DNA from 4 places in the Photobacterium sp. AWH4_225 genome. Region 3 is predicted to be linked to each of the others. Evidence: predicted binding sites of a transcription regulator. Region 3 holds the regulator's gene; each other region holds the start of a gene.
What was found. The regulator CRP, encoded in region 3, controls carbon source genes, mostly activating them, when cyclic AMP is high. The targets are predictions, from matches to a motif close to TGTGANNNNNNTCACA.
Positions count from the first base shown of each region.

Region 1: cdd (cytidine deaminase) is a predicted target of CRP. The motif match lies at 2,479-2,494, and genes of this name have one in related genera.
Region 2: mlc (sugar metabolism global transcriptional regulator Mlc) is a predicted target of CRP. The motif match lies at 2,766-2,781, and genes of this name have one in related genera.
Region 4: ACXAD4_RS02485 (CTP synthase) is a predicted target of CRP. The motif match lies at 2,254-2,269, and genes of this name have one in related genera.

Region 1 is NZ_JBSWTF010000001.1:1,844,015-1,849,052, forward strand. It holds gene ACXAD4_RS08805 (TAXI family TRAP transporter solute-binding subunit) at 1-276, opposite strand, end outside; gene ACXAD4_RS08810 (DMT family transporter) at 425-1,315, opposite strand; gene cdd (cytidine deaminase) at 1,483-2,370, opposite strand; gene ACXAD4_RS08820 (CidB/LrgB family autolysis modulator) at 2,560-3,237, opposite strand; gene ACXAD4_RS08825 (CidA/LrgA family protein) at 3,237-3,578, opposite strand; gene ACXAD4_RS08830 (winged helix-turn-helix domain-containing protein) at 3,688-4,227, opposite strand; gene sbcB (exodeoxyribonuclease I) at 4,442-5,038, opposite strand, start outside.
Region 2 is NZ_JBSWTF010000001.1:1,297,533-1,302,570, forward strand. It holds gene ACXAD4_RS06345 (hydrogenase expression protein HypA) at 1-1,770, opposite strand, end outside; gene queE (7-carboxy-7-deazaguanine synthase QueE) at 1,940-2,608, opposite strand; gene mlc (sugar metabolism global transcriptional regulator Mlc) at 2,872-4,086, shown strand; gene ACXAD4_RS06360 (LON peptidase substrate-binding domain-containing protein) at 4,164-4,730, opposite strand; gene bioA (adenosylmethionine--8-amino-7-oxononanoate transaminase) at 4,849-5,038, opposite strand, start outside.
Region 3 is NZ_JBSWTF010000001.1:202,936-207,973, forward strand. It holds gene astA (arginine N-succinyltransferase) at 1-110, shown strand, start outside; gene astD (succinylglutamate-semialdehyde dehydrogenase) at 122-1,579, shown strand; gene ACXAD4_RS01020 (2-oxoadipate dioxygenase/decarboxylase family protein) at 1,621-2,418, shown strand; gene ACXAD4_RS01025 (hypothetical protein) at 2,550-2,738, opposite strand; gene crp (cAMP-activated global transcriptional regulator CRP) at 2,930-3,562, opposite strand; gene ACXAD4_RS01035 (OsmC family protein) at 3,833-4,237, shown strand; gene ACXAD4_RS01040 (phosphoribulokinase) at 4,407-5,038, opposite strand, start outside.
Region 4 is NZ_JBSWTF010000001.1:483,057-488,094, reverse strand. It holds gene eno (phosphopyruvate hydratase) at 1-449, opposite strand, end outside; gene ACXAD4_RS02485 (CTP synthase) at 530-2,170, opposite strand; gene mazG (nucleoside triphosphate pyrophosphohydrolase) at 2,370-3,179, opposite strand; gene relA (GTP diphosphokinase) at 3,253-5,038, opposite strand, start outside.

The DNA of each region.
Region 1 (5,038 bases), 1.6 Mb from region 3:
ATACTGCCAATCTGATTGAGCGATCCCCAAGTCCAGTTCGCCGGCACGGATGGTGTTGATGTTATAAATAGAGCCCCCTGTAGATTCTACCGAGCATCTTACGCCATGCTTCTTCCGATCTTTATTGACCAGCCGGCATATGGCACCGCCTGTCGGGTAGTAAACACCGGTTACACCACCGGTACCGATAGTGACAAAAGATTGAGCTTGTGACATTGAAGAGAGTGATAGCAGAGCGCTACCAATAAACGAGAAAGCTAAAGCACGCCAAGACATTCCGTAAACCTCGCATCTATCTGGTTAGGCTGAGTGTAGACGGTGAGGTTATGAGATTTGTCGTGCGAATAAGACAATCCCCGGTTGCTTTGGGAATTATCACCAACAGGGGATTGAGTTTGAAACAGACGTGGGTTTATTGTGCCGTTTAACTCTCTGTCCGCACCGTTTTCTTGTTTTCCCACTGAGTAATGAAAGCAACAGAAGCAATAATGATCGCTGCACCTAACCACAATCTGCCCGGTGGAACCCAACCAAAGACTAGCCATCCACCAAGGACATTGAGCGGTAATTTAGCGTGATCAAACGGCTGAACAAATGAAGCATCGGCGACGGCGTACGCTTTGGCGATGGCCCATTGTGCTAGCGCTGTGAGCAAGCCTGCTGCACCAAGCAACAACCAGGTTAAACCGGTTTGCGGCAGGGTGAACTCCGGCACAGCAAGGAATAGGTTGTAAGGCGTGATAAGGATCAGCAGGTAAACCACAATGGTGGTTGGTGATTCACTGGCCGACATCTTCTTGACCATCAGTGAGTAGCACGCCCAGAAAAACGCAGCCGCGACGGGTAACAGTGTTGCCCAGCTAAAGCCGTCTGACCATGGCTCGAGTATGATCATGGCACCGCTGAATCCAGCCAGTGTTGCTAACCAGCGCGCGGTGCCGACGTTCTCTTTAAGAAATATGCCTGCACCAATTGTGGCGAATAGCGGGGAAGTCATTAGAAGCGCGATACCTTGCCAGATAGGCACAGGGTAGGCCAATGCCCAAAGCCATAGCTGAATACCGATAACAGCGAGAAATACGCGAAAACAGTGTTGGCCAAAATGTTGGGTGCGCAGGGCGTTGCGAAGTCCTAAGGTCCGTAGCCAGGGAAAGATAGCGACCAAAGCGATGAAGTATTGAAACAGAGCAACAGTGGTTGACGGAATATGAAGAATCATACTCAAATACTGCGCTAGGCTGTTAACGATAGCGAAAGCCAGGCCGGCAGAGATCATCCAGCTGGCCCCTTGGAGCGGGTTGTGTTGATGCGACATGTAATAACGATTGGTTGAGTTTATAACTTGAAAATCATACTCCTACCGGTAGCAAGAGAAAACCGCTTTGTAATAAAAACAATCGACAATGCCAAAAAACGCATAAATACAAAAAAACCGCCAGTTGGCGGTTTTTTCAGTCAGATACTTTATTCAATCAGATAAAGTTAGGCTGCAACATAAGACAGCGGAATATCTGGGTTCAACGCTTCCAAAGTGGTTTGCGTATCAGAAAGGTGGCTGATAGTGCTGTCCGCTTTTTCTACCAGTGCCGCTTCTTCAATCTCAGCCAACGGGTAGCCAGCCATATTCATGTTAATCAAAGCAACCTGTAGTGGAGGAAGGCTTGGATTAAACGCCGCGTTTTCGGCATACATGCCAATGAAAGTTCTACCGTCTTTGGCTTTCAACGCTACACCGCTGAAGTTCTTGGTGTAAGGGGCATGGGCACGGTTAGCTGCTTGGCATGCTAGCTGAACAAGTTCTTCAGAAGCTTCGGTTTCAATACCGTTGTCCACTTTGGTAAGCAGCGCATCAGTAATGTTCAGGTCGGCTGGGCCAAAAGATTCAGGTAGGTACTCTTGCAATGACTTTGCAGCGCGTTCAGGCAGTTGAACAACCAGCTCTTTTGCGGTTGTTAGTTCGTTCATGAACTGACGGCAGTGACCACACGGGCTGTAGTTAATGGTGATATCAGAAATACCGGTTTCGCCTTTCACCCAAGCGTGGCTGATGGCGGATTGTTCGGCGTGGACCGTTTGAGAAAGGCAAGCACCAACGAATTCCATGTTAGCACCGAAGTAAAGCGTACCAGATTGACCACGTACAATCGCGCCAACATAGAAGTTAGAAATAGGTGCAACAGAATAAGCAGCGGCAAGCGGAAGTAATGCAACACGCAATTCACTGTCAGTCATGTTGGTTTTCGACATTAACTGAGCAAACACCTCAGGGCTTAAGGTGGCATCGAAATTCTCAGCTTCTAACACTGGTTTGATGGCAGAAGCTAGATCAGCGGGTAGAGCGCCTAAAGCATCCATTACTTTAGTGTGCATGAGTTTTCACTCCGTCTTGTGTATGGAGAAACATTGTAGGCTTGGTAATTGTATATTTGAGTGATCTTGATCACGTTTAACGATGTATCGTTGCATGGTTTGCATTAATGCGAGTCGGGTCACACAGGTTCTAAAAAAATTATAGAATATTATCAGTGATTTAGTATTGTATTCGATTACTAGCACAAGCTAGCTAAACACTGCCATGATGAGTGGAAACAATAAAGGCGCCAAAATTGACGTGATCACACCACAAATCACCAGTGCCAATGAGCTAAATGCTCCTTCCTGATAATTCTCTTCTGCAGCCTTTGCCGTGCCCAATGCATGGGATACTGTCCCCATGGTTAAGCCTTTGGCGATAGGTTCTTTTACGCCGATAAGCCGAAACAGGGGATAACCCAATACCGCACCGAACAAGCCAGCAATAATAACCATGATAGCGGCAACAGAAGGCAATCCGCCAACTTGCTCTGCAACGGCCATTGCAATCGGTGTAGTGACAGATTTGGGCAAGATAGAAGCTGTAAGCTGTGCATCTGCGCCAAGCGCCAAGGCAATACCCGCGCCGGTAACCATAGAAAGTACACTACCTACTAAGCAGGCTGAGAAAATCACCTTCCACTTTTTGCGGATTTGGCTTAATTGCTCATAAAGCGGGAAGGCCAATGCGACCACAGCGGGTTCCAGTAATGCGTTTAGCCACTTGTTCTGTTCGAAATAGGTCTCGTAGGGGACTTCGAGCCACATCAGCAGCGGAATGATCACAAGCAAACAGATGAGAAGCGGGTTAACGATCGGGTGCTGGATATGCTTGGAAATATAACGAGCCGTATAGAACACGACCAAGGTAGTCAGCAGCCAGATCATTGATTTTCCTTATAGTGTGTTGCCAGGCCAATAACGACGAAAACCACCACACTACTACCGATAGTGCTAAGAAGAATGATAAGCGTGTTATTGGTAAGTAGATCGAGGTAGTTAATCAAGCCGATGCCGACAGGCACAAACAAAAGTGCCATATGGCGGATTAACAAATGACAGCCTTGCATGGCCCAGTGAGCAGGGATAAGCCCCATAGAGAGTATGGTAAACAAAATCAGCATGCCGATGATGCTACCTGGGATGGCTAAACCTGTAAGGTGTTGAATGCCTTTGCCTAACATGAGGCAGAAAAAAATGATAAAGAAAGAACGTAGATATGCCATGAGCCCTTCAGGTGTGGGTGAAGAAACTCATTTATCATACAAAATAAACGTGATCTAAGCCACACTTAGTTACTTCGGATTTTCCAGCTATGCTTCGGAATTTTTTCAGTTATAGGTAGCCCATAAAAGAAGCAACAATGACGCCGAGTGCCATTAGCGCTAACACAGCCACAGATACTTTATGCGCAACACTGGTTTTGACTATTTCTTCAGTTGCCGAACGGAACTCTTGATCATCGTGTTTTTCGATAGGGGGAGTCACTGTTTCTTCTGCTTTTTCAGGTTCATGAACCAATCGACACATTTTTTCCGGCAATGGCACCCTAAAGCCATATGGAGCAACGACTTCGATTTCGATTGCCATTTTGCCGTGTTGGTCTAGCTTGGCTGCTAGAGGTTTAAGCACGGTGTTAAGATCGTAGTGATGATTGCCGCTGTCTTCATAAGGGTCTAACTGGCTGAAGGTTTTGTTGTGCAGTTGTTCATGGCTGATAACCTCTCCAGCACAATAGCACAGCGCCTCAAGCAAACGAGACTCATGTAAGGTAAGTGGGGTTTCTGTTTTGTCTCGCCAAACCAATAAGTGGACATCTGGCTCGAAATCGACATTTGGAAACCGGAAACAGCGTGTTAAAGATTGTGTTGTCATATCAATCACTACAATTCAACCTTCGAATCCATGAATGACAATTTAAAGATCCATCACTACTTAGTGTTGGTGCAGTTCCGGTGTTGCGCAATCTCACAACGAAGAATCATTACTGTTAAAAAGCCCCTCGGCTGCATGAGCACAAGGGGCTAAAATTTTTTGACCAAATTTCAGCTAGCTAGCAAAGAAGCGAGTCTTGCCTATGGTGTCTAGTTTACACGAGTGTTTGTACGTAATCGTAGACAGCTTTTAGGATCTTCATGTTCTTCTCACTCGACTGGTGCTCCATAGCGACGTCTTCGAGGTTTTGCATGTAGCTTGGCAGGTTCTGTTCAAAGAAATCCTGGCAGTGATGTTTCCAGCGCTGCTGCTCTTGGTAATCCAAGGTCATTGGGAAGTTACGAGCACGGTAGCGGAACAGCAGGGGCTTGATACGCTTATCGCTGACATTCAGTTCTAGCTTGCCCAGTTCTTCTTCTGGTGTTTTCTGGATGATGTCGATGGTAGAGCGGTCAGCATTAGAGAAGAAACCGTCGTAAAGCATGGCATCGACATTGTCATGTTTTTCAAATTCACGCTCGACACTGTAAATTGCCAATAGCTTTTCACGCACTTCAGGGTGAGCTTTCAATGTTGCCAAGTTCTTCAGGCAAGCTTCACGATCGATACCGATACGGGCTGCATCTTCAGCACGCAATGTTTTCGCCGGCGCAAGTACAGGGCACTTGTTCAGGTGAATTAGCTTAAGTGGGACTGGTAGCTCGTCTGGACCTAGTTCGGCACGCTTGGTATATAGACGCTCACGCAGCTC
Region 2 (5,038 bases), 1.1 Mb from region 3:
TCCTTCATTGGCAAAATTGGTGTCGCCGAAATTACACTCACCAAATGGTGGCAGGTTATCACGGCTTGCCGCTGCAAAAATTTGCGCTTTGGCATCGTTATCAAACCCGGAGAAGTTGAATTCTGCTAACTCGAGCAAAACCTCTCCGATATTTACAAAGCCTCTATCTTCGATAAGAAATAGGTTGCGACCATTGTATGGGTAATCGTCGGCAATTTGTTTGATGATATCTGGCACATCGAACCTCATTACAGGTCGACCTGATACTGTTGCCGGTGCCCAAACCCCGGTATCTTGGATCGTCCATTCATTGGCGGCAATCCGGCTCCAGTAGCGGACGGTAAAGAAATCGTCACTGATGAACTCGGCTACGATATTATCGCTCAGTTTGAAACCGTTGACCTGATCGATAGTAATACCAATATCGAACAACGGTGTTTTGATATCGTCGAGAGAGGTAAAGCCTGCATCTGGGGTTAGGATTGGATATGCACGGCAAGTATCTTTGTCGTTGGTGTTGTCACACAATAGATAGGTTTCACTTTCTGGACGCCAGGTGAAGTAAAAACCGGAAGAGCCATCGGCGAATGTGGTGTCATCCGGAATATAACGGGTCAGATAATGATTCTCCCTGCTCGACAGAAAGTCGTGCATTTTCTTCCCCGATAGCGGATATACCCTGGCTTCTAAGGTGACGCCTCTTTCATCCGACGTATTCAATGCCGCATCGGTAAGCAAGGCACTGCGGTCGGTGGAAAACTGTACCTTTAGGTACTCAAACAGTCCGACCCAGCCTTGATTAGTCAGGACTTGAGAACGGATGTCCTCAGAGCCAAAGGTGGTTGAGTTACTTAGATAGGTGAATACCTCGCTAAGAGAGATATCTTCACTGCCGTTTTTGTCCCAGTTGTATTCAGTAATGGTGGTTTCATTGCCGTCATAGGATGTTGAATCAGCAAAAATACCTTTGCCCTCGTTGCTTTCCGTTGCACTGATCTCCCAGTAACCATCATTCAGGATTGCCAGAATGTTGGCAATGACCGCAGATTGCTCGGTAAAGTAGCGTTCAAGCCTTCCTTCCGTCATGGTCTGTACGATAGTTAGGCTCATAAGATCTTCGAGTGTCAGGCCCTGAACACCAATTTTAGGAAAGAGTGTATCGCGGATATCAATAGCGATTTTATTGATATCTTCAAGCGCTAATGCAACAGCACCTTGTGCGCCTGACTCAAATACATCAGTAAATACTCCCCAGCTTGCGTCAGCTGCCACTCGTTGAGCAAGCGCGTAGTAGGTAAGAGATGATTCGAGAGAAATTGCCAAGCGTTCAGCTGCCAACGGGGTCATGTATAAGCCGGTTGGCAGATTCTCACCGACAGTAAATTCAGGTACACCGTCTAAGTCAACTAACAACACGGCGTTTATTCTAGGTCGGGTGCCAGCATCGAGAACATATTTGCCATCGCCTTGAGACTCTAGGCGGGTGATGTTAATAGAGTCAAAAATTTTCCCTTGGCCATCTAACCAAACTGCAGCAAAGTTCTGTTCAGTCAGATCTTTTACCGCATTGGCATAGGCGGGTTGTATCAGAGAGAAGCTGGATTGATTGGCAAGGATTATACCGTCGGGTGCATCAACAGAAACCGTGAAGGTGGTGGAAACGGGTACTGGTGTGCCTGCAACAGGTGCGGCGGTATCACTGCTGTCTCCACAGGCAGCAAGCAGCAGGCTGCTGATAAACAGCAGGGTATATCCCATATAACTGCGCATAATAAATTCCCCAATAGGTCAAAAATCTTTATTGGTATTTGTTTTCTGCTCAGTATAGATAGGACAAAAAGGTGCAAAGTTAAGAAAGGAGATGTGTCTCGTATATAGAGCGGCTGTCCTGAAAGTAAGACAGCCGCACAGAGAAGGTATCTGTATAGATATCAAACTATTACGCGATAGCGAGATATTTGTGGGTCTGGATAGATAAGCGCCAGTTGCGTTTGATGCAGGTATCAATGCAGAGCTCTGTTGCCCGTGGCTTTTGGCTAATCGGTTGTAGGGCAATATTGACGTTAGTTTTAAGGTTCTTGCCGTCAATTAATTCATCCAACTGGTCGATATCTTTCTGGGTACCGACTGGGTGCTTGATTTCATCGGCACGCTCAAGCGCAGTTGCGAGCACTGGAAGCTTGGCTTTCATGTTGATTTTCGGCGAAACCGTTACCCAGGTGTTTTCCGTCGCCAGGATTTCTGACGTACCGCTGGTTTCAATTTGGCATTGGAAACCGGCTTGCTCCAAAGCGGAGGTTAGCGGCAACAAATCGTAGATACATGGCTCACCCCCAGTGATTACAACGTGCTTGGCGGTGTATCCCTGTTGTTTGAGTAAACTAACGATGCCTTCGGCGTCTATCTCGGTCCAGAGCGGAGAGTCGCCGTTTTTAGCCATAACGTCTTCGATAGAGCCATGATCTTGAGGTTCGGCACTCCAAGTTTGTTTGGTATCACACCAAGCACAGCCGACAGGGCAGATCTGTAGCCGGACAAAAATGGCTGGAACACCAGTGAAAACACCTTCACCTTGGATTGTTTCAAAGACTTCGTTAATTTTGTACACCGTTAACCTCATGGCGGGGGATTTTGCGACCGGCGATTATCGCAAAATTGCGAGGAGCTGTCTTTATGAAGGTTAATTTTTGTAGTTAAAAAAAAGGCAATAGTTTTGCGGTAGAATGAGAGCTGGCACAAATATCGCCTTGTTTTTCATGAATCCCCGTGACCATTGTCACGGACTTAACATAATCGGCTTCACAATTAGTTCGCAAAGTAAAAAAATTCAATTTGTATTAAATGATGACAGATTTTATCGGGAGTTTAGGCATGTATGTCGCCCAGCCTGGTCACATCGACCACATCAAAAGAAATAATGCCGGCAGCGTGTACAAGCTTATCGACTTGTTTGGCCCAATCTCCCGCATTGAGCTTTCCAAACGTAGCCAATTAGCACCCGCGAGTATTACGAAGATTACCCGTGAGCTGATTGATGCCCACTTGATCAAAGAAACGGCAATTCAAGAATCTTCCAGTCGTGGACGTCCAGCGGTGGGCTTGGTACCAGCCAATGAAGGCTGGCAGTTCATGTCTATCCGCTTGGGGCGGGGTTACCTGACAATCGCTTTGCATGAATTGGGTGGTGATATCCTGGTAGAAGAGCGTCAGGATGTCGACGTGCTTCATCAAGATGCCGTCTTGAAAAAGCTTATCTCAGAAATTCACACTTTTTTTGCCAACCATGTGAGTGAGCTTGACCGAATTACTGCCATTGCTGTGTCGCTACCGGGGGTAGTGAATGCAGATGCTGGCACGATTATTCAGATGCCACATTACGAGGTGCACAACCTAGAACTTGGGCCGGCTATCCACGAGGCGACTGGACTGCCTGTATTTGTCGGTAATGATACGCGCTCATGGGCACTTGCCGAGAAACTGTTCGGTAATTCTCGTGATGTCGCTAATTCTATTCTGGTGTCGATCCACCACGGTGTCGGTGCCGGTATCGTGCTCGATAATGTGGTGCTTCAAGGCCGAATTGGCAATGTGGGTGAGCTTGGCCATATCCAAATCAAACCTTACGGTAAGCGTTGTTTTTGCGGTAACCATGGCTGCCTCGAAACGGTAGCTAGCGTAAAGGCGGTTATCGAACAAGTGGAGCAGCGGCTGCGTGAGGGGCACCCTTCGTCTTTGCACGGTAAAAGTCTGACGATAGAGCGTATCTGCGACGCGGCTATCGCAGGTGATACTTTGGCTCGTCAGGTCATTATCGAATTGGGGCATCATTTGGGGCAGGCCATCGCCATTATGGTGAACTTGTTTAACCCTGAGAAGATCCTCATCGGTGGGGAATTCAATCGAGCAAAAGATATCCTATATCCGGCGATTATGGATTGTGTACGTAATCAATCATTGCCAGTCTATAACCGTGATTTGGTGATCGAACAGAGTTCGTTTTATACCCAGGCAACCATGCCAGGTGCAGCTTTGGTGAAGCAGGCCATGTATGACGGCCATTTGCTGATGAAGTTGATTGAAGGTTAGTCTTTATTGGTTTTATCAGTCAGCATGTCTTTGTAAAAATTCACATCCACAGACATGTGCTTTGATTTCGTTATAACTTAGCTGTCGCTTTTCAATTGCTCGTCAATGACATTGTGCAGGAATGATAACGCTGCACGGTGGTCATTGCGGCTCATAAACCATTGCTTCTGGTTTGTTTCCAGAGGCAACAGCTCCAGCCATCTCTGGCAGACCCAAGTCATATCATTGTAATCAGGCAGAGGATAATTTTCTGCGTGCTCGGGATACTCTTCAAATAAGGCTTTTAAGCTATTGGAGATGTCCCGATCGACAAACTTGATCTGGCTGGGCGTCCAATTGGACATCGGAGTGACATCGCCAAACCGCAGGCCATCATCTTCTTGCCAATGTTTGTTGATTAAAAACTTTTCAACGCCCCGGATAGTAATACCTAATAGACCATCAGGAAGCTTTTCGAAGTCAGTGATGATCACTCGAGTGCCGAAATGGCAAAGCGAATCTTCGTCTTTCATGCAGAGACCGAAACCATTGCCATCACCCATAGCCAGTTTGACTAATCGGGTGTAGCGAGGTTCGAAAATCCGCAATTTAGTTATCCCACCTGGTAGCAGGTAAATCTGTAACGGAAATAGTGGTAATTGCATAGTTCTAGCCTTACTGACGTTATTCATTATAAATACGATCCAATCATAAGTTGGGATTGCTATAACGTTCAGGAAAAGTATAAGCAGACAATCATTAGAAGTTGTCTGCTTTTCGATACTACTTAAGTGCTAACTTGATGGCGGATGTGAGCTGGCTAAGTTGTTGTTGGTTAATGATAAATGGAGGCATTATGTAGACAAGTGTGCCAAAAGGGCGAATCCAGACACCACTATCTACAAAAGTTTCCTGAATACTGGCCATATCAACGGGCTCATACAGCTCTACGACACCGATGGCACCTAGCCAG
Region 3 (5,038 bases):
CAGTCGTCGATAAGGTTGATGTGTTAAATGGCACGGCTTTGATCAGTGCGGAAGCGGCCAAGGCGTTGGATGTTAAACAAGGGGATCAGGTCCGCCTGATCGCCCAATAAAGGAGAGCAGCATGACCCAATGGATTGCAGGACGCTGGCAAGCTGGCGAAGGACAAGCGATGCAGTCGCTCAACCCCTATAGCAGTGAAGTGGTATGGCAAGGGCTTTCTGCCACTGCCGAACAGGTAGAGCAGGCTGTGTCAGCAGCGAGAACGGCATTAGTTAGCTGGCGCAACACACCGTTCGCCGAGCGCCAGGCAATTGTTGAGCGTTTTGCCGAGCTAGTCAAAGCGCACAGCGAAGCTATCGCTGTGGTCATTGCTGAGGAAACCGGTAAACCGCTGTGGGAGACCCGTACTGAAGCCGGTGCCATGGTCGGCAAGATTGCGATATCACTGCGTGCCTACCAGGAGCGGACCGGCGAAAAGCAAAAAGACATCGCCGGCACCCAGGCTGTGCTTCGCCACCGTCCATTGGGGGTCATGGCAGTATTTGGTCCTTACAACTTCCCGGGCCACTTGCCCAACGGCCACATTGTTCCGGCATTGTTGGCAGGCAACACTGTGGTATTCAAGCCGTCGGATCTGACCCCGAAAGTTGCCGAAGAGACCATGAAGCTATGGCAACAGGCAGGCTTGCCTAACGGCGTGATCAATTTGGTCCAGGGCGCACGGGCGACTGGGGAAGCTTTGGCAGGCGCCAAGGGCATCGACGGCCTGCTGTTTACCGGCAGTGCCAATACCGGCCATTTGCTGCACCGCCAGTTTGCCGGCCAGCCAGGCAAGATGCTGGCACTCGAGATGGGCGGTAATAACCCAATGGTGATCTCCCGTCACTATGGCGAGTTGGATGCTACTGTCTACACTATTATTCAGTCTGCCTTTATCAGTGCCGGTCAGCGTTGTACCTGCGCACGTCGTCTCTACCTGCCGCATGGCGCGGAGGGAGACCAAATTCTGGCACGCTTGCTTGAACTGACAAGACAGATCCGTGTCGGTGGTCAGTTTGACGAGCCGGCACCGTTTATGGGAGCACAAGTCTCGGTCCAGGCTGCTGATAATATTATGCAGGCCCAGTCGCAGTTGGTTGAGCTTGGCGGCGAAGCACTGCTAGCGGCCACCCGTGGCCAGGGGGCAATTGTCACCCCGGGGATCATTGAGGTCAGCCAGATTGCTGAATTGCCTGATGAGGAATACTTTGGCCCGCTGCTGCAGGTTGCTCGCTACCACGAGCTAGATGAGGCGGTGGAAAAAGCCAATGACACCCGCTATGGCTTGTCTGCCGGCTTGGTATCGACCGATGATAGCGAGTGGCAATACTTTATCGAGCATATTCGGGCCGGGATTGTTAACCGCAACCGCCAGTTAACCGGAGCCAGCGGTGATGCGCCATTTGGTGGGCCGGGAGCGTCTGGCAACTTGCGACCAAGTGCCTATTACGCGGCAGACTACTGTGCGTACCCGATGGCATCGATGGAAGGTGAGCAGACTGAGCTACCCGCCCAGCTATCACCGGGCATCACGCTTTGATGGCCGTCAATCATTCACCAGCCAAAGAGGATAGCGAGCACATGGAAAGGGTAGAGCAACTATTTTCCGGGTTATGGCAGGATTATATCCAACGCCTGTGCCCGTCAGCCGCTCAGGTTCATGATCTGCTGACCGAAGAAGAGCCGCTGCTCAATGATCACATTGCGCTGCGGACATTCAATCTGCCGCAGGTTGGTCTCGACCGACTGGCAGCTCCGTTCATCGCGATTGGCTACAAGCCTTGCGGCCGCTACCGTTTCGAGGCCAAGAAGTTGTATGCCGAGCACTTCGAGCACCCCAATCCGCTGGCTCCCAAAGTGTTTATCAGCGAACTGATGGTAGGACAGTTTAGCTCCCTGCTACAACAAACCGTCAGGGATTTGGTTAAACAGGTACCCGAGCAGGCGATGCATGATCCGGCCTTCCTCTATGGCGGGCGGTTATGGGAGTTGGATTATGCGACCTACGAGCTACTGGCGGCAGAAAGCGAGTATGCAGGTTGGCTCGCTGCCCATGGTTTCGGTGCCAACCACTTTACAGTGAGCATTAACCAGCTAGAGCAGTTCACCGAGGTCGCTGAGGTCAATCACCTGCTGCGTCACAACGGGTTTGACATCAACAGTTCTGGTGGTGAGGTCAAGGGCAGCCCTGAAGTGATGCTCGAGCAGTCGTCAACCATGGCCGACAGGGTAGAAGTAGGCTTTACCGATGGGGTCTACACTGTTCCTGGTGGTTTCTATGAGTTTGCCAAGCGATATCCGAAAGAAGACGGTGAGCTGTATACCGGCTTTGTCGAAGCGTCGGCGGATAAGATCTTCGAAAGTACCGATGCCAATTAGCCGTTCTTTCATTTAGTCGCTTCTTCATTGGACCAGTGCCGAGATGAATAAGTGAAAGGCATCAAGGGCCTGTGGCGATCATTGCCATAGGCCTTTTTAATGCTTGGCTTCTTGGGTCTAACGCTTAGGCATTAATGTTTGAGGCTGTCGAGCGGATAGCCCAAATGGGCTTCCGGTGTGTGGCGCTTCACCTTCTCGTGCTGTTCAAGATAGTGGCGGCTGTCACTGAACCCGGTCATTTCGATGGTATCAGGCAGTGGCGAAATCACACCGCGATGTAAGTGATGTGTGCTATGTGGTGAAAAGCGTTCGATGTCCATACCGGTATTCCATTACAGGTGATGAGGTTGATATGCACAATGTAGCATCAAGTAAAGCAGATACAAGTACAAAAACAGTGACGTGGTAGACAGTAATGCCCTGAAAGCATGAAATGGGAAAGGTAAGGGTAATAAAAAAGCCGCACAAGGCGGCTTTTGGATATTGGTGCGTTTTACGGACAGCTAACAGCTTAGCGCGTACCGTAAACAACGATAGTTTTGCCGTGGGCAGAAATCAGGTTCTGCTCTTCTAGCATCTTCAAGATACGACCTACGGTCTCACGAGAACAGCCAACGATTTGGCCGATTTCCTGACGAGTGATCTTGATTTGCATACCGTCTGGGTGGGTCATTGCATCCGGCTGTTTAGCCAGATTCAATAGCGTCTGTGCGATGCGGCCTGTTACGTCCAGGAATGCCAAGTCACCGACTTTCTGGCTTGTCACCTGCAGGCGGCTAGCCATTTGCGCAGATAGGCGCATTAGAATGTCTGGGTTTACCTGGATAAGCTGGCGGAATTTCTTGAAAGAAATTTCTGCGACTTCGCAAGGGGTCTTAGCACGAACCCAAGCGGTACGCTCCTGGCCTTCTTCGAATAGGCCTAATTCACCGATGAAGTCACCTTGGTTTAGGTAAGACAGGATCATTTCCTTACCTTCTTCATCCTTGATCAGGACCGCAACAGAACCTTTGACGATGTAGTAGAGCGTCTCTGCTTTTTCACCCGCGTGGATCAAAGTACTCTTTGAAGGGTATTTATGAATGTGGCAATGGGAAAGAAACCACTCTAGAGTTGGATCTGTTTGAGGTTTACCTGGAACCATATTACTAACTTCCTCTGCGTTTGTTGCCCAACAACGACGTCCTTCATAATGCGGCTGGGCCTAACCATAATTAGTTCGTCGTTTAGGATATTCAGTCAACCGCTGGGCTGCAAGCTCACGTGAATAATTAGTTCAGATTTTATCTTTTTTCGGCGCGCTTTTCTTGATATTGATCTATGTGAAAAGGCCATTTTGTAGTCATAAGTGTGCACATGATCACACAGTTGCTAGATAGTGCCGAAAGCCCGTAAAAGTTGTAAGGAGAAAGCAATGCAATCACGAGTCAAATGGGTCGAAAATATGACCTTCCTAGGACAGTCAAATTCCGGCCACAGTGTGGTAATGGACGGCAATGGTGGCGAAAAAGCGCCAAGCCCGATGGAGCTGGTTTTGATGGCTGCTGGTGGGTGTAGCTCGGTGGATGTGGTTGATGGACTCAAGTCTGCGGGACAGAAAATTACCGGCTGTGAGGCGCAGATCAATTCGGTTCGTCGTGAGCAGGCACCTCGCATTTTCACTACCGCCAACCTTCACTTTGTGGTCACGGGTGAAAACCTGGACGAAGCCGTTGTGGCAAAAACTGTTGCCGATTCACTGGAAAAATACTGTTCAGTTTGCCTGATGCTGGGCGAAGGGGTCGAAATGACCCATTCGTATGAGGTGGTGGAAGAGTAATAGCGGCACTAAGGCCCTATGGTACTGCGGTTCTGTGGGAAGAGATATCCTGCAGAACCATAGAACCATAGAACCATAGAACCATAGAACCATAGAACCATAGAACCAATAGGCCCTATGGGACCAAAGGCAACTTCACTTAGTGAAGGGGGCTCTAGCCTCAATATTCTTATCCTATTTTCCCCGTATCAATCAGTTGCTGGATCAGCGGTCGCATGATCAGCTCCATTGCAAAACTCATCTTGCCGCCGGGCACTACCAGGGTGTTGTGGCGCGACATAAACGAGCCTTGGATCATCGATAGCAGGTAAGGGAAGTCGACGTTCTTGATCCCGCGGAAGCGGATCACCACAAAGCTCTCGTCCAGGCTCGGGATCGCCTTGGCACTAAACGGGTTGGAGGTATCGACTGTCGGTACCCGCTGGAAGTTGATATGGGTGCGGGAGAACTGCGGGGTGATGTAATTGAGGTAGTCGTCCATCGAGCGCACGATCGACTCCATCACGGCCTCGCGCGAATGACCACGATCCCGGGTATCCCTGACGATCTTCTGGATCCACTCGAGGTTGACGATTGGCACCATGCCAATCAGCAGATCAACATGCTGGGCGGCATTGACCTCGCCATCAACCACGCCACCGTGCAACCCTTCATAGAACAGCAAGTCGGTATTTTCCGGTAGCGTCTGCCAAGGGGTGAATGTTCCCGGCATTTGATTATACGGTACGGCTTCGTCAAACGTGTGCAGATAGCGGCGGAACTGGCCGCTACCGTCTTCTCCGTATTGGCGGAAGAAGGTTT
Region 4 (5,038 bases), 280 kb from region 3:
ATTGGTAGAGGCATAGAGAACTGACCAGCAGTACCGTTTAGCTCAGCGATGTGCTCGTATAGAGGCATGCCTTTAGCTGCTGCAGCAGCTTTAGCGTTCGCTAGAGATACAGCTAGGATTGCGTTTGCACCGAAGTTAGATTTGTTTTCAGTGCCGTCTAGGTCAAGCATGATCTGGTCGATTTCAGCTTGTGCTTTAGCGTCTTTACCTACTAGAGCTTCCGCGATTGGGCCGTTCACAGCTTCAACAGCTTTAAGAACACCTTTACCTAGGAAACGAGACTTGTCACCGTCGCGTAGCTCAAGAGCTTCACGAGAACCAGTTGATGCACCAGATGGTGCAGCAGCCATACCTACGAAACCGCCTTCTAGGTGAACTTCAGCTTCAACAGTTGGGTTACCACGTGAGTCAATGATTTCACGACCTAGAACTTTAACGATCTTAGACATTGTGTTTCCTCTTGCTTTATCTTCAAATTAAAAGCTAAAAAAATAGCTGCAGCCATCACTGCTACAGCTATCCGTAATCCTTACTTGTTAAGCTCACCGCGCTGGTTTGCGCCAGCCGCTTTCACGAAACCTTCAAATAGAGGGTGGCCATCGCGAGGCGTAGAGGTGAACTCAGGGTGGAACTGAGCAGCCACAAACCATGGGTGGTTCGGGATCTCGATGATTTCCACCAATTTCTTGTCTGCTGACAGACCAGAAATCTTCAGACCTGCTTTCTCAAGTTGAGGAAGTAGGTTGTTGTTTACTTCGTAGCGGTGACGGTGACGCTCATGAATCGTTGGGTTACCGTATAGTTCACGCGCTTTAGAACCTTCAGCCAAGTGACATAGCTGAGAACCAAGACGCATAGTACCGCCAAGGTCAGATTTTTCGGTACGCTCTTCAACGTTGCCTTCGCCATCAACCCACTCAGTGATCAGGCCAACAACCGGGTTCTTGGTATCAGCGTTAAACTCAGTTGAGTGAGCGCCTTCAAGACCTGCAACGTTACGTGCGAATTCAATCAATGCCACCTGCATACCCAGACAGATGCCAAGGTAAGGGATGTTGTTTTCACGGGCGTACTGTGCAGTCAGGATCTTGCCTTCTACACCACGGCCGCCGAAGCCACCAGGTACCAAGATAGCGTCAAGGCCTTGTAGCGCTTCTTCGCCTTTGCTCTCAACGTCTTGTGAGTCAACGTACTTGATCTTAACAGACAGGCGGTTCTTCAGGCCTGCGTGCTTCAGTGCTTCGTTCACTGACTTGTACGCATCTGGTAGTTCGATGTACTTACCCACCATACCGATAACAACTTCGGCAGTTGGGTTAGCTTCTTCGTAGATCACCTGTTCCCACTCAGAAAGATCAGCTTCCGGTGCAGTAATGCCGAAACGCTGACATACCAAGTCGTCAAGACCCTGAGCCTTGATAAGCTGTGGGATCTTGTAGATGGAATCTACGTCTTTCATGGAGATAACTGCTTTTTCCTGAACATTACAGAACAATGCAATCTTGGCACGTTCGTTAGCAGGGATCATACGGTCAGAACGACATACAAGGATGTCTGGCTGAATACCGATAGAAAGCAGCTCTTTTACAGAATGCTGGGTTGGCTTGGTTTTCACTTCGCCAGCCGCTGCCAGGTATGGTACTAGTGTCAGGTGCATGAACATAGCGCGCTCGCGGCCCAGTTCAACTGCTAGCTGACGGATAGCTTCCATAAATGGTAGAGATTCGATATCACCTACTGTGCCGCCAACTTCGACGATAGCAACGTCGTGGCCTTCTGCACCAGCAATAACACGCTCTTTGATGGCGTTGGTGATGTGTGGGATAACCTGAATCGTTGCACCTAGGTAGTCACCACGACGCTCTTTACGCAGTACATCAGCGTAAACACGTCCCGCAGTGAAGTTGTTGCGCTTAGTCATCTTGGTACGGATGAAACGCTCATAGTGACCTAGGTCAAGGTCAGTCTCTGCACCGTCTTCCGTTACGAATACTTCACCATGCTGAATCGGGCTCATTGTGCCTGGGTCAACGTTGATGTAAGGGTCTAGTTTCATCATGGTCACTTTCAGACCACGTGCTTCTAGAATAGCCGCCAGCGATGCAGCAGCAATACCTTTACCTAGTGAGGATACGACCCCGCCCGTAACAAAAATGTAATTCGTTGTCATGTTTTACCTGGAAGATTGGTATAGAGGATATAAAAAGTATCTGGACGGGAAATTAGTATACCAGACACACTTTATTGCCACAACGTGAAAACTATCACAGCACGTTTGGTTTTTTTTTGTTTCAAATCAAATCTACTAAACTAGGTGACTATCCTTTGACCATTCCTTCGTGCGAGCGCTACTATCCTCTCCACCTAGCCTACTTTGTCTTCAGCTCGTTTTGCTTGACCTCATCCCAGATCGCATCCAGATAATCCAGCGAGCAATCGTCAAGGCGCTTTCCTCTTTCTAGCACAGTTTTCTCCACTTCGCGAAAACGGCGCTCGAATTTTTGGTTAGCTCGCTGCAGGGCGACTTCCGGTTTGACCTGGACATGACGGCTGAAGTTGGCGACAGCAAACAGCAAATCCCCCATTTCTTCTTCGATCTTAGCCTGATCAGGTGACACTTGGATGACTTCCTCCATCACCTCTTCAATCTCTTCCTGGACCTTGTCGACCACTGGCCCCAAGGTGTCCCAGTCAAAGCCATGTTTAGCACACCGCTTCTGGATTTTATCGGCTCGAGTCAATGCCGGCAGCGCCCGCGGAATGTTGGCAAGGACACTGCTATCCTCCCCTTTAGCTGAACGCTCCTTGGCCTTTTCTGCTTCCCAATTGGCGTTGATGTCCGCCTCGCTGGCAAACTCGGTATCAGAAAAGACATGGGGATGGCGACGGGTGAGCTTTTCGTTGATCCCCAGCACCACATCATCAAAATCAAACAGCCCCTGCTCCTTGCCGAGCTGGCTGTAAAAGATCACCTGAAACAACAAGTCACCCAACTCTTCTCGGACATCATCCCAATTCTGCTGCTCAATCGCGTCAGCCACTTCGTAGGCTTCTTCCAAGGTATGCGGAACGATGGTGGCAAAGGTCTGTTTCAAATCCCACGGGCAGCCATTGTCCGGATCACGTAGCTTGGCCATGATCTCCACCAGTTGTTCGATAGGACGCTGTGATTTACTCATTGGTTTCTTCTCTATGTGCAAAAGAAAAAGCGGCAGCCTCGGCTCCCGCTTTTGTCGTCAATTTTAATAGTGCTTAATGTAGCCTTTTCGCCTCGGCGACGTCTCTCACCTGCTCGATGCGCTTGAGTACCCGGCCCAGCACTTCCAGATCAGTCAGCTCGATATCGAAGTCCATGATCGACATCTGTTTCTTGTAGTCGACCCGGCTCTTCATCCCCGCGACTTTGACCTTCTCGTTAGCCAAGGTATTGGTCAGCTCTTTAAGCAGACCATTACGCTCTGCCGCCGTCACCCTTACCGTGATATGGTAGTTGCCAACAAAGCCGCCGCCCCACACCGTATCGATAATACGCTCAGGCGCAACATGGCGGAGCTCTTCAAGCTGCTCACAGTCACTGCGGTGAACCGAAATCCCGCGCCCCTGGGTGACAAATCCCTGAATATCATCACCCGGAATTGGCTGGCAACAGCGGGCAAGGTGGGTCATCAGATTATCAACCCCTTCCACCACCACGGCATCACGCTGAGGCTTCTTGGTAGTAGCCGGTTTGCTGCTCGCTTCGGTCAGTTTCTCAAGCAGTTGCTGATCTTCTTCCTCGGCGGTTGGTTTGTTGACCAAGGCATTGATGTGGTTGATAACCTGGTTGATACGCAGGTCACCACTGCCGATACCGGCAAACAGTTCATCGGCCGAATTAACATTGAAGCGCTTGAGGGCATAGGCCTCGGCATCCTTCATGGTGGCGCCGATTTTGACCAACTCGATTTCCAAGATCTCGCGACCGGCCAAGATATTCTTGTCGCGATCTTGCTTACGGAACCAAGCATGGACCTTGGAGCGTGCGCGGCTAGAATTCACAAACCCCAGATTCGGGTTCAACCAGTCGCGTGACGGGTTCGGCTCTTTCTGAGTGATGATCTCTACCTGATCACCCATCTGCAGGTTATAGGTAAACGGAACAATACGTCCCTCAACCTTGGCACCAATACAGCGGTGGCCGACTTCCGAGTGGATGTGGTAGGCGAAATCCAACGGCGTTGCATCAAGCGGCAAATCGACAACATCACCTTTTGGAGTAAAGGCATAGACACGGTCATCAAATACCTGGCTACGCAACTCTTCGAGCATCTCGCCCGAGTCGGACATCTCTTCCTGCCAGGCAAGCAGCTTACGCAGCCAGTTGATTTTCTCGTCGTAGGATGACTTGGCGCCGCCTGAAGATGAACCGCTTTCCTTGTACTTCCAGTGGGCCGCAACCCCCAGCTCCGACTCTTCGTGCATCTGCTTGGTACGGATCTGGATCTCAATGGTTTTGCCTTCCGGCCCCAGCACCACAGTGTGGATTGACTGGTAGCCATTAGGTTTCGGGTTGGCGACATAGTCGTCGAATTCTTTCGGCAAGTGGCGGTATTTGGTGTGGACGATACCCAGTGCGGCGTAGCAGTCCTGGATTTCATCAGCGATGATCCGCACCGCACGGACATCGAACAGCTCGTCGAACGCCAAGCTCTTCTTCTGCATCTTGCGCCAGATACTGTAGATATGCTTCGGACGCCCCTGCACATCGGCTTTGATAGCCGAGGCTTTCATGTCATCGGCCAAGTCCGTCACGAAGTGCTCGATGTATTGCTCGCGGTCAATACGACGCTCAGAAAGCTGTTTAGCAATCTGCTTGTAGGTCTCCGGGTGACGGTAGCGGAACGCGTAGTCTTCAATTTCCCACTTGAGCTGACCGATACCCAGGCGGTTGGCCAGCGGCGCATAGATGTTGGCACACTCTTTGGCTGCCGCCCTACGCACCTCATCCGGCTCGTCTTTCACTTCGCGAAGATTACAGATCCGCTCGGCCAGCTTGATC